3 regions of the Rahnella sp. RcJ3 genome follow, and region 2 is predicted to be linked to each of the others. Evidence: predicted binding sites of a transcription regulator. Region 2 holds the regulator's gene; each other region holds the start of a gene.

Region 1 (3,285 bases), on a different contig from region 2:
TCCGGTACCAGTGCGATTTCAGAAGTGTTGTCTCCGGGACAACGTCCGACCAAAAAAGGCCTGATTTACGCCGCCACACCGGCCAGCGATTTCGTCTGCGGGACACAGCAACTGGCTTCCGGTATTACCGTTCAGGTATTCACCACCGGACGCGGTACGCCATACGGCCTGCTTGCCGTGCCGGTGATTAAAATGGCAACACGTACCACGCTGGCAAACCGCTGGCACGATCTGATGGATATCAATGCCGGGACAATTGCGACCGGTGATGCCACCATCGAGGATGTGGGCTGGGAGTTGTTCCACTTCATTCTGGACATCGCCAGCGGCCGCAAAAAAACCTGGTCAGACACCTGGGGCATCCATAATGCGCTGGCGGTGTTTAACCCGGCGCCGGTAACCTGAGTTACCGTTTTGCGGATAAACGAAAGGCCAGCAATGCTGGCCTTTTTTGTGCGTCTGATTTGATTCACAACTTACTGCGCCGCAGCGGCACCGGTTTGTTCTGCACCCACCAGCCCGACTTTCAGGTAACCGGCTTTACGCAAGTTATCCATCACGCTCATCAGCGTTTCGTAATCGACACTTTTGTCCGCGCGGAAGAAAATCGTACTCTGCTTGTTACCCTGAGTACGCTGATCCAGCATCGCGGTCATATTATCGCTGTTCACGGGCGTGTCGCCGAGGAACAGTTGCTTGTCAGCTTTCACCGACAGGAAAATCGGTTTCTCCGGACGCGGCTGCTGTTTTGCCGTCGAAGCCGGTAAATCCACCCGCACATCAACGGTGGCCAGCGGTGCCGCCACCATGAAGATGATCAGCAATACCAGCATGACGTCGATAAAAGGCGTGACGTTGATGTCATGCATTTCACCACTTTCGTCGATATCGTCGTTTAACCGAATAGCCATAATCTGTTCTTACCCTACGCGTAACTGACCTGTCTGACCGCGTGGCGCATTGCCTTCGCTGGCAGCCAGATCCAAATCACGGCCCTGTAACAGGATAATCTGCGCCGCCACATCGCCTACCTGATGACGGTAAGAGGTGATGGTACGGGCGAAAATATTGTAGATGACCACCGCAGGGATGGCTGCAACCAGACCCACAGCCGTGGCCAGTAAGGCTTCGGCGATACCCGGTGCGACGACCGCCAGATTGGTAGTCTGCGTCTGTGCGATACCGATGAAGCTGTTCATGATGCCCCATACGGTACCGAACAGGCCGACGAAGGGAGAGATTGCTCCGATGGTCGCCAGAATACCGTTGCCACGGCCCATGTAACGACCCGCGGCGCTGACGCGGCGCTCAAGGCGAAAACCGGTACGCTCTTTAATGCCGTTGTTGTCAGTCGATCCGGCAGACAGTTCCAGCTCGTTCTGCGCATCGCGTATCATCTGCGCGCTGATGCTGCTGGCAGCGAAACTTTCAGCCTGCTCGGCGGCTTCGTCCAGCGTACGAACGGAGGACAACGCATCAAATTCACGGCGCATACGGCGTTTGCCCGTGAAGACTTCCGCACCCTTGCTGAATAACAATGCCCAGGTGACCACAGAAGCCAGCAGCAGACCGATCATGACGGTCTTCACCACCACATCAGCGTGATGGTACATGCCCATAACAGACAAATCGGTTGGGATCACGGGTGCCGCCTCTGCTGGCGCGGGTTGCATCACCGGAGCTGGCGTTGCGTCACCGGTAGCCGGTGCGTCAGCCGTTGCAGGTTGAGTTGCTGCAGAATTGACGGCTTGTCCCGCAGGCGTCGCAGGTGCTGCCATCGCGTTGCCGCTCAGACCAGCAACCAACATTAACGACATCAGTAATGAGGTCGCCTCTTTCATCTTATTGCGAGCCGTTTTCACGCGTCGCCTCCAGCCAGAATCAGTGTGTAGAAGGAATGAATAACGCCGAATGATATCAAAGAAAAAGGCCTAATTGATAGTCGTTCTCATTATTATTTACATTGTCCCGCCTGCCGCCCGACGTGTCATTGACAGATGACAAGGTTTTTCCTGTTTGTACAAAGGTTGAACAATTTAACCTCCGTCACACTTTCAAAAAAAATCACACAGTAAATCAATCATCTGAGCTTCATTACTCAAGTTAAAACAACGTTTTAAATATTAAGCAACAGCTTTTTACATTTGTTACGAGTTTGTGATAACGCTCAAATACCGCACAACAAAAAATAGGATAAAGTGCATTCACTGGCGAAGACCTCACACCGGCACGTCATGCATCCCTATCATTTAAAAGCTTATTCAGACATTTTTCAAAATGAACCGGCAACGCCTCTGCGCCCGTCCTGTTCGATACTTGTTCACATTTATCTTTCCCTTACCGAGTACCCTGGAGACAAACTGATGAAAATGCAAAAAGCACTTCTCAGCCTTTGCCTGAGTTCCGCGACCCTCTTATTTACGCATGGCGTGTCAGCACAAACGCTGAAAGCCGCCGACGTGCATCCGCAAGGCTATCCCAACGTGGTCGCCGTCCAGCACATGGGCGAAAAACTGCAAAAGCAAACAGACGGACGCCTCGAAATTAAAACGTTTCCGGGCGGCGTTCTGGGAGATGAAAAGCAGGAAATTGAACAGGCGCAGCTCGGTGCGCTGGATATCATCCGTGTGTCGATGACGCCGGTTGCTTCGATTTTGCCAGAAATTAATGTCTTCACCCTGCCCTATATTTTCCGCGACGAAGACCATATGCACAAAGTGCTCGACGGTCAGATCGGTAAAGAAATCGGCGATAAAATCACCAATAATCCGAATTCGCGACTGGTTTTTCTCGGCTGGATGGATGGCGGGACGCGTAACCTGATCACCAAAAAACCGGTGGTGAAACCGGAAGATTTGCACGGCATGAAAATCCGCGTACAGGGCAGTCCGATTGCGCTGGCAACGCTGAAAGCGATGGGTGCCAATCCGGTGGCGATGGGCGTCAGTGAAGTGTTCAGCGGCATGCAGACCGGCGTCATTGACGGCACCGAAAACAACCCGCCAACCTTTGTCGCCCATAACTACCTGCCGGTAGTGAAAAACTACACCTACAGCCGCCATTTCATCATCCCGGAGCTGTTCCTGTATTCAAAAGTGAAATGGGACAAACTGAAACCGGAAGACCAGCAGTTAATCCTCAAACTGGCGAAAGAAGCACAGGACGAACAGCGCGAACTGTGGAAAGCCTATAACGAGAAAGCCCTCGCCACGATGAAAGCGGGCGGCGTGAAATTCTATGAGATTGATCCCGCGACGTATGTCAAAGCCACGCAATCCGTGCGCG
Region 2 (3,285 bases):
GATTTTAAAAATGACTTCGTACTGGAAGGCGCATTTGGCCAGGCTGAAAGTTATGTCGATCAGTACTTTGCTAAGGCCTCGTACAAAATGGATCTGCTGGGCAATCCGCTGACCACCAGCTATCAGTTCTATGGTGCAGAAGACCGCATCAGTGACAAGAATGATCCGAACAGTCTGTATGACGGTCTGGCATGGTTGCAGGCACTGACCTTTGGCTATACCACCGGGCAGTTTAACTGGCGTCTGGAAGGGACGATGGTGAAAGCGGAAGGGAATCAGGGCTACTTCCTGCAGCGCATGACCCCGACTTATTCTTCCTCAAACGGCCGTCTTGATGTGTGGTGGGACAACCGCTCGGACTTCAACGCCAACGGTGAAAAAGCAGTATATGCAGGCGTATTGTATGATCTGGCGAAATGGGATTTACCGGGCTTCGCGGTCGGTGGTTCGTACGTCTATGCCTGGGATGCCAAACCGAGCACCAACGCCGCTTATGACCAGAGCCAGCGTCTGAAAGAAAGCGCATGGAGCCTGGATGCGCTGTACACCATTCAGGAAGGGCGCGCCAAAGGGACGTTGTTCAAACTGCATTACACCCAGTACGACAACCATTCGGACATACCGAGCTGGGGCGGCGGTTACGGCAACATTTTCCAGGATGAAAAAGACGTGAAATTCATCGTTATCGCTCCATTTACTATTTTCTGAGGTCGCTATGTCGATGAATAAATTACTGATGATCATGGTTTCGGCTGTTTTGCTGGCCGGTTGTGCACCCACCGCCGATCAGGCACAAATATCCCAAACGCGGGAAGATTACCGTGCCTGTATCAATACGTCAGAAGGCAATCCGGACAAACTGGCATCCTGCGAGGTGTTACTGAATAAACTGAAACAGGAAAAAGCCCACCAGCAATTTGCAGAACAGGAGACGGTGCGCGTGGTGGATTATCAGCGATGTCTGACGGCGCGTAAAACTGGCGACGGTCAGGCATATGCTGCTGATTGCGGGAAAATCTGGCAGGAAATAAAAACGAACAATTCACCTAAGCCGTGAATCTCAGCAGCGAAACATACCCCGGCTTGCCGGGGTTTTTTATGCCTGCTATCCGGGCTCAATCTGCGTCGATATCAGACATAAAAAAACCGCTTTTCAGCGGTTAATTTAGTCAAAGCCTGTGCAGATTACTGCGCAGGTTTATCGTTGTGCAAAGAGTCATCTTCGCGGCAATCGCCTGCTTCACAGTGGCCGTACAGATACAGGCTGTGGTTGGTGAGCTTGATACCGTGTTTCTTAGCAATCTCACGCTGACGACCTTCAATATATTCGTCACGGAATTCGATCACACGACCGCAATCCAGACAGATCAGGTGGTCGTGGTGATGTTGCTGGGTCAGTTCGAATACGGACTTGCCGCCTTCGAAGTTATGACGGGTGACAATACCGGCGTCGTCAAACTGGTTCAGAACGCGGTAAACCGTCGCCAGGCCAATTTCTTCACCCATATCAATCAGTTGCTTGTAAAGATCTTCCGCACTAACGTGATGACCTTCCGGCGCTTGCAGCACTTCCAGGATTTTGAGGCGCGGAAGCGTGACTTTTAAGCCGGCTTTCTTCAGTGCGGTGTTGTTGTCAGTCATGCGGATTCAGTCCTGTTACTATGTGCTAATCAAGTTGAGGCATGCAGCCTGTGGCATCGGCGGCACAAAATTATTCGTTTAGTCTCTTCGTTTAACGCAATGTGCCAATTCTCGTCAACGACAGCCTGTTAATAAAGATCACAAATTGCCGGTCACATTTGGAATGCAACGACTTGATCAATAGAAAAAACAGAGGAACTCAGTGTACCTTGATACGACCGAAAGTTACAATTTTGTAGCAGTTAAATTGTTAATTTCAGTAATAGTTTGGCCCTTCAATTGTAGAATAAATCCTCAGGGCCAACAGGGTTTTTAGCCAATAATTTCAGAAAGGCTAAGTTCTTCTGTGATCTGTTTCACCCAGGCATCAACACGTTCGCTGGTCAGTTCGGGCTGACGATCTTCGTCAATTGCCAGTCCTATGAAGTGCTTATCATCCGCCAGGCCTTTAGATGCTTCAAAGTGGTAACCTTCGGTAGGCCAATGTCCGACAATCACTGCGCCGCGTGGCTCAATGATATCGCGCACGGTGCCCAGCGCATCGCAGAAATATTCGGCGTAGTCTTCCTGGTCACCGCAACCAAACAGTGCCACCAGCTTACCTTCGAAATCTATCTCTTCCAGCGTTGGGAAAAAGTCGTCCCAGTCACACTGCGCTTCACCGTAATACCAGGTTGGAATGCCGATAAGCAAAATATCGAATTTTTCCAGATCCTCTTTGCTGCTCTTCGCAATGTCATGCACCTCTGCAACATCTTTACCCAATTGCTTCTGGATCATTTTTGCGATGTTTTCGGTGTTACCTGTATCGGATCCAAAGAAGATACCTACAACGGCCATAAGATTACCTAACCTCTTGTTCTCAATGAAGTGCTCTGCAACGCAGGCAATAATAATGCAGATGATAGCAAACTCGTGCGGCGGAGAATATGCTTCTGCTCGCCTTCTTAACTGGGAAATAAGTTTATCGGGCAATATTTTTATGTGTTATCGCCTTTGTGTGCTTTCACCTGCGGCGAATTAACCTCAGGCTTAATAAGGTCAAAAGCAAGTTTGAGAAATAAGTCGTCACAATACTAAATTTCGAGAACATTCCGCCGATAGATGATTCGGGAGCAATCTCAACATAATAAAGAAATCGATGCCCGGAGAGGTGTTCAAACATGTCCTGGGGCACTTGCCTGCTGGTTACCTGTCTTGATTCTCCGCATCCCCGTCAATCCTCAGGCCAGAAACAGACATGTTTCGAGAGAGGCATATCGTGCAGTTTTTAAAAAATATCACCATCAGGGCCGCTTTATTAACCATTCTTGGCATCTTTTGCGTCATGTGGGCAGGTGTTTCCCTTTACACCGTCACCTCACTGGACACACTGACCCAAAATACCAAAAATAGTACCGAGCTGGTCAACAATATGGCGCTGATCAATAAAGGAAATGATCAGTATTTTCGTACCGTGACGCGCCTGAGCCGCGCCGTGGCACAGCTTCAGGCCGATCCGTCAAAAGGTCCGGAAATTTTTGATACCGCCAAACAATCACTCAGCGGGCTGACGCAGGCTCTGGCCAGTTTTAAAGCGGCACCGCATCCGGGGCTGGAAGATTCCTCCGTGCAGGAATTAATCACCAGTTGGGAAAATCTGAT
Region 3 (3,285 bases), on a different contig from region 2:
GACTGACGCCAGCGCCGAGTCATTGATGTTATCCACCGCCTTGCCGCTGAACGAGAAACTGTTCAGTGCGCCGATGAAAATACTGGCAATCACGATTACCTTACCGGCGCGCAGTACGAAACCTTTCAGACGTTGCCACGTTTGCAGCAGCAGGCTTTTCAGGTGCGGAACGTGATACACCGGCAGTTCCATCACAAACGGCGAGGCTTCGCCGCGCATGATGGTGTATTTCAGCAGCAGTCCGGTCAGGATAGCGACCACGATGCCCAACAGATACAGCGAGAACACCACGGATGCGCCGTCCTGCCCGAAAAAGGCCGCAGAGAACACCGCAAAAATCGCCAGACGTGCGCCGCATGACATGAACGGCGCCATCATCACGGTGATCAGCCTTTCACGCGGCGCATCCAGCGTGCGGGCACCCATAATAGACGGCACGTTACAGCCGAAACCGACAATCAGTGGCACGAAGGATTTACCCGGCAGGCCGAGCGACTGCATCAGCCTGTCCATGACGAACGCAGCACGCGCCATATAACCGGAGTCTTCAAGGAACGACAGGAACAGATACATCATGCCGATTTGTGGCACCAGAGGCAGCACGGTATTGATACCGCCACCCAGCCCCTGTGCCAGAAAAATGGTCAGCCATTGCGGGAAATGCAGGGTAAAGCCAATCCACTGCGTACCCTGAATGAAAATCGCGGCGGAGCCGATATCGAAAATCGGCTGCAGCGCACCACCGATGTTGATGGCCAGCACGAACATCAGATACATCACCAGCAGGAAAATCGGTACGCCCAGAAAGCGGTTGAGGATCACGCGATCGAGCACCTGCGTCAGTTTATTCGGCGCCGTAAGGTGGGAGTTGCTGATCTCTGCGCAAAGCGCCGCGATGCTCTGATAACGCGCATCGGCGATCAGCAGTGCCGGATCGTCCAGTTTCTGCTCAGCCAGCCGGGCTCTCACCTGCGGCAATAATGCCTGTGCGTTGCCTGCGTGCGTCTGGCTATAAATATCCCCTTCAAGAATTTGCAGTGCCAGCCAGCGGCGTTGTTGCAGCGCCATGGCTGGCGGCATTTCGGCGGCCAAGACATCGACTTCCTGTTGTAAAACCGGATGATATTGCACACGTTCCAGCACAGCCACTTGTGGCAATTCGTCGATGGCGGCTTTCAGTTCTTTGATGCCGCTGGCACGGGTAGAAACCAGCGCCACCACCGGGCAACCCAGACGAGCAGACAGCGCAGGGATATCAATATTGATGTTCTGTATTTTGGCGATATCCAGCATGTTCAGCGCCACGATGCATGGCACGCCCAGTTCCAGCAGTTGCAGTGTCAGGTATAAATTGCGCTCGAGGTTTGAGGCATCGACGACGTTGATCATCAGATCCGCGTCGCCGCTCAGAATGTAATGGCAGGCAATTTGTTCATCGAGCGAAGTTTGCTCGGAAATGGTGGTCAGGGAATAGGTGCCCGGTAAATCCACCAGCGTAATCTGGTGCGCTGCGGTGGCAAACTGACCTTCTTTGCGCTCGACGGTCACGCCTGCCCAGTTACCGACACGCTGGCGTGAACCGGTTAACTGATTGAAAAGCGTGGTCTTACCTGAGTTTGGGTTACCAATCAGGCCGATCGTTAATGGTTTCATTCGATAAAATCTACGTGTCAGAAAAGGTAAACATGCAAGCCCGGGGCCGCCGCGAAAAATGAACTGTCAAAGGCCTGATGTTGGGATCAGGCCATCATCTCGAGCTGGAGGAGATCGAGGTCTTTTCTGCGGACGACGAGGCTGGTACGGCGGGTTTCGATTTGTACCGGATCACCCATGGGCGCAACGCGGATAATGTTGAAAAATGACCCCGGTAACATCCCGAGTGACAACAGTTTCTGCCGGTAAGCCGGGCTGATTTCGTGTGAAAAGCCGGTAATTTTATAAGCACATTTTGATTGAAGTTGCATAGTTCCTCGCGAAGCATTCAGGCATTTTGGGGGCAGCGTGACAAAGGTTACGCCGCGCTTCCGTGCCCGGTGATCTCACTTAACTGCGAAATATTGCTCAGAAATTGTCCATGGTGCGAAATTGTCAGCCTGTGGCTGACGGCGTATTGAATACGCAAAGAAGTACAAACGAGAATAGTTATCATAATTAGTACGCGTATAGAGACAAAAGAAAAGAGGGGGAGCCTCTTCACGGGAATCTCCACCGCGTCGCTATCGTATGCCTGCCGGATGGCCGATTTATTGATTTACCTCAGTGATTGATTCATTAAGACAGAGTTTAAAAAGTGTCGAAAAAAGATACATAAAAAAAGCCGCTGGATATCAGCGGCTTTGGTGTGGCGGGGAAAAACGAAGAATTAACGTTTTTTGCCGAGCGCGGCGGCCAGAGCATCGGCCATCGCGTTATTGCCTGCTGGCGCGGCATTGCGGCCCGACGGTTTGTTTGGCGCGTGGCGTTTCTGATTGTCTCGTGAATCTGACGCTGGCGTGGAAGAACGGCGCGCGGGTGCTTCGCCCGGTTGCTCGTCCAGTCGCATGGTCAGCGCGATACGTTTGCGTTGCAGATCGACTTCCATCACTTTGACTTTGACGATGTCGCCTGCTTTCACCACTGTGTGGGGATCTTCGACGAATTTGTTCGCCAGTGACGAGATGTGAACCAGGCCGTCCTGATGGACACCAATATCGACGAACGCACCAAAGTTGGTGACGTTAGTGACAGAGCCTTCGAGGATCATGCCCGGCATCAGGTCGTTCATGGTTTCAACGCCCTCGGCAAAGGTCGCGGTTTTAAACTCTGGACGCGGATCGTGCCCCGGTTTTTCCAGCTCTTTGATAATGTCGGTGACCGTCGGCACACCGAACTGCTCATCGGTGAATTCGCTGGCTTTCAGGCCACGCAGCACATTGGAATCGCCCATCAGTTCTTTCAGCGCCAGCTGTGTCGCCGCCAGAATGCGTTCCACTACCGGATAGGTTTCCGGGTGAACTGTCGAGGCATCAAGCGGGTTGTCGCCGTGGTTGATACGCAGGAAGCCCGCGCATTGCTCAAAGGCTTTTGGCCCCAGACGGCTGACTTTCAGCAACTGTTCGCGGTTACGGAACTGACCGTTTTCGTCGCGCCAGTTAACGATATTCTGCGCCATCATGCGTGTCAGACCGGCCACGCGGGTCAGCAGGGGAACGGATGCGGTATTGAGATCAACACCCACGGCGTTCACGCAGTCTTCGACCACGGTATCGAGTTTTTTCGCCAGCTGAGACTGGCTGACGTCGTGCT

What was found. Region 2 encodes Fur, which represses iron uptake genes when iron is present. Its sites were predicted from a motif close to ATAATAATGAGAACNACTATCAA; they were not measured.
Region 1: exbB (tol-pal system-associated acyl-CoA thioesterase) is a predicted target of Fur. The motif match lies at 1,936-1,958, and genes of this name have one in related genera.
Region 3: feoA (ferrous iron transporter A) is a predicted target of Fur. The motif match lies at 2,133-2,155, and genes of this name have one in related genera.

What each region holds. Positions count from the first base shown of each region.
Region 1 covers NZ_QSNX01000009.1:143,094-146,378, reverse strand. Annotated here, with positions in the region: gene garD (galactarate dehydratase) at 1-405, shown strand, start outside; gene exbD (TonB system transport protein ExbD) at 477-911, opposite strand; gene exbB (tol-pal system-associated acyl-CoA thioesterase) at 921-1,841, opposite strand; gene DXU84_RS13675 (TRAP transporter substrate-binding protein) at 2,364-3,285, shown strand, end outside.
Region 2 covers NZ_QSNX01000001.1:293,771-297,055, forward strand. Annotated here, with positions in the region: gene DXU84_RS01360 (OprD family outer membrane porin) at 1-708, shown strand, start outside; gene chiQ (ChiQ/YbfN family lipoprotein) at 722-1,057, shown strand; gene fur (ferric iron uptake transcriptional regulator) at 1,186-1,641, opposite strand; gene fldA (flavodoxin FldA) at 1,954-2,481, opposite strand; gene DXU84_RS01380 (methyl-accepting chemotaxis protein) at 2,903-3,285, shown strand, end outside.
Region 3 covers NZ_QSNX01000014.1:43,518-46,802, forward strand. Annotated here, with positions in the region: gene feoB (Fe(2+) transporter permease subunit FeoB) at 1-1,653, opposite strand, end outside; gene feoA (ferrous iron transporter A) at 1,740-1,964, opposite strand; gene DXU84_RS18045 (Tex family protein) at 2,363-3,285, opposite strand, start outside.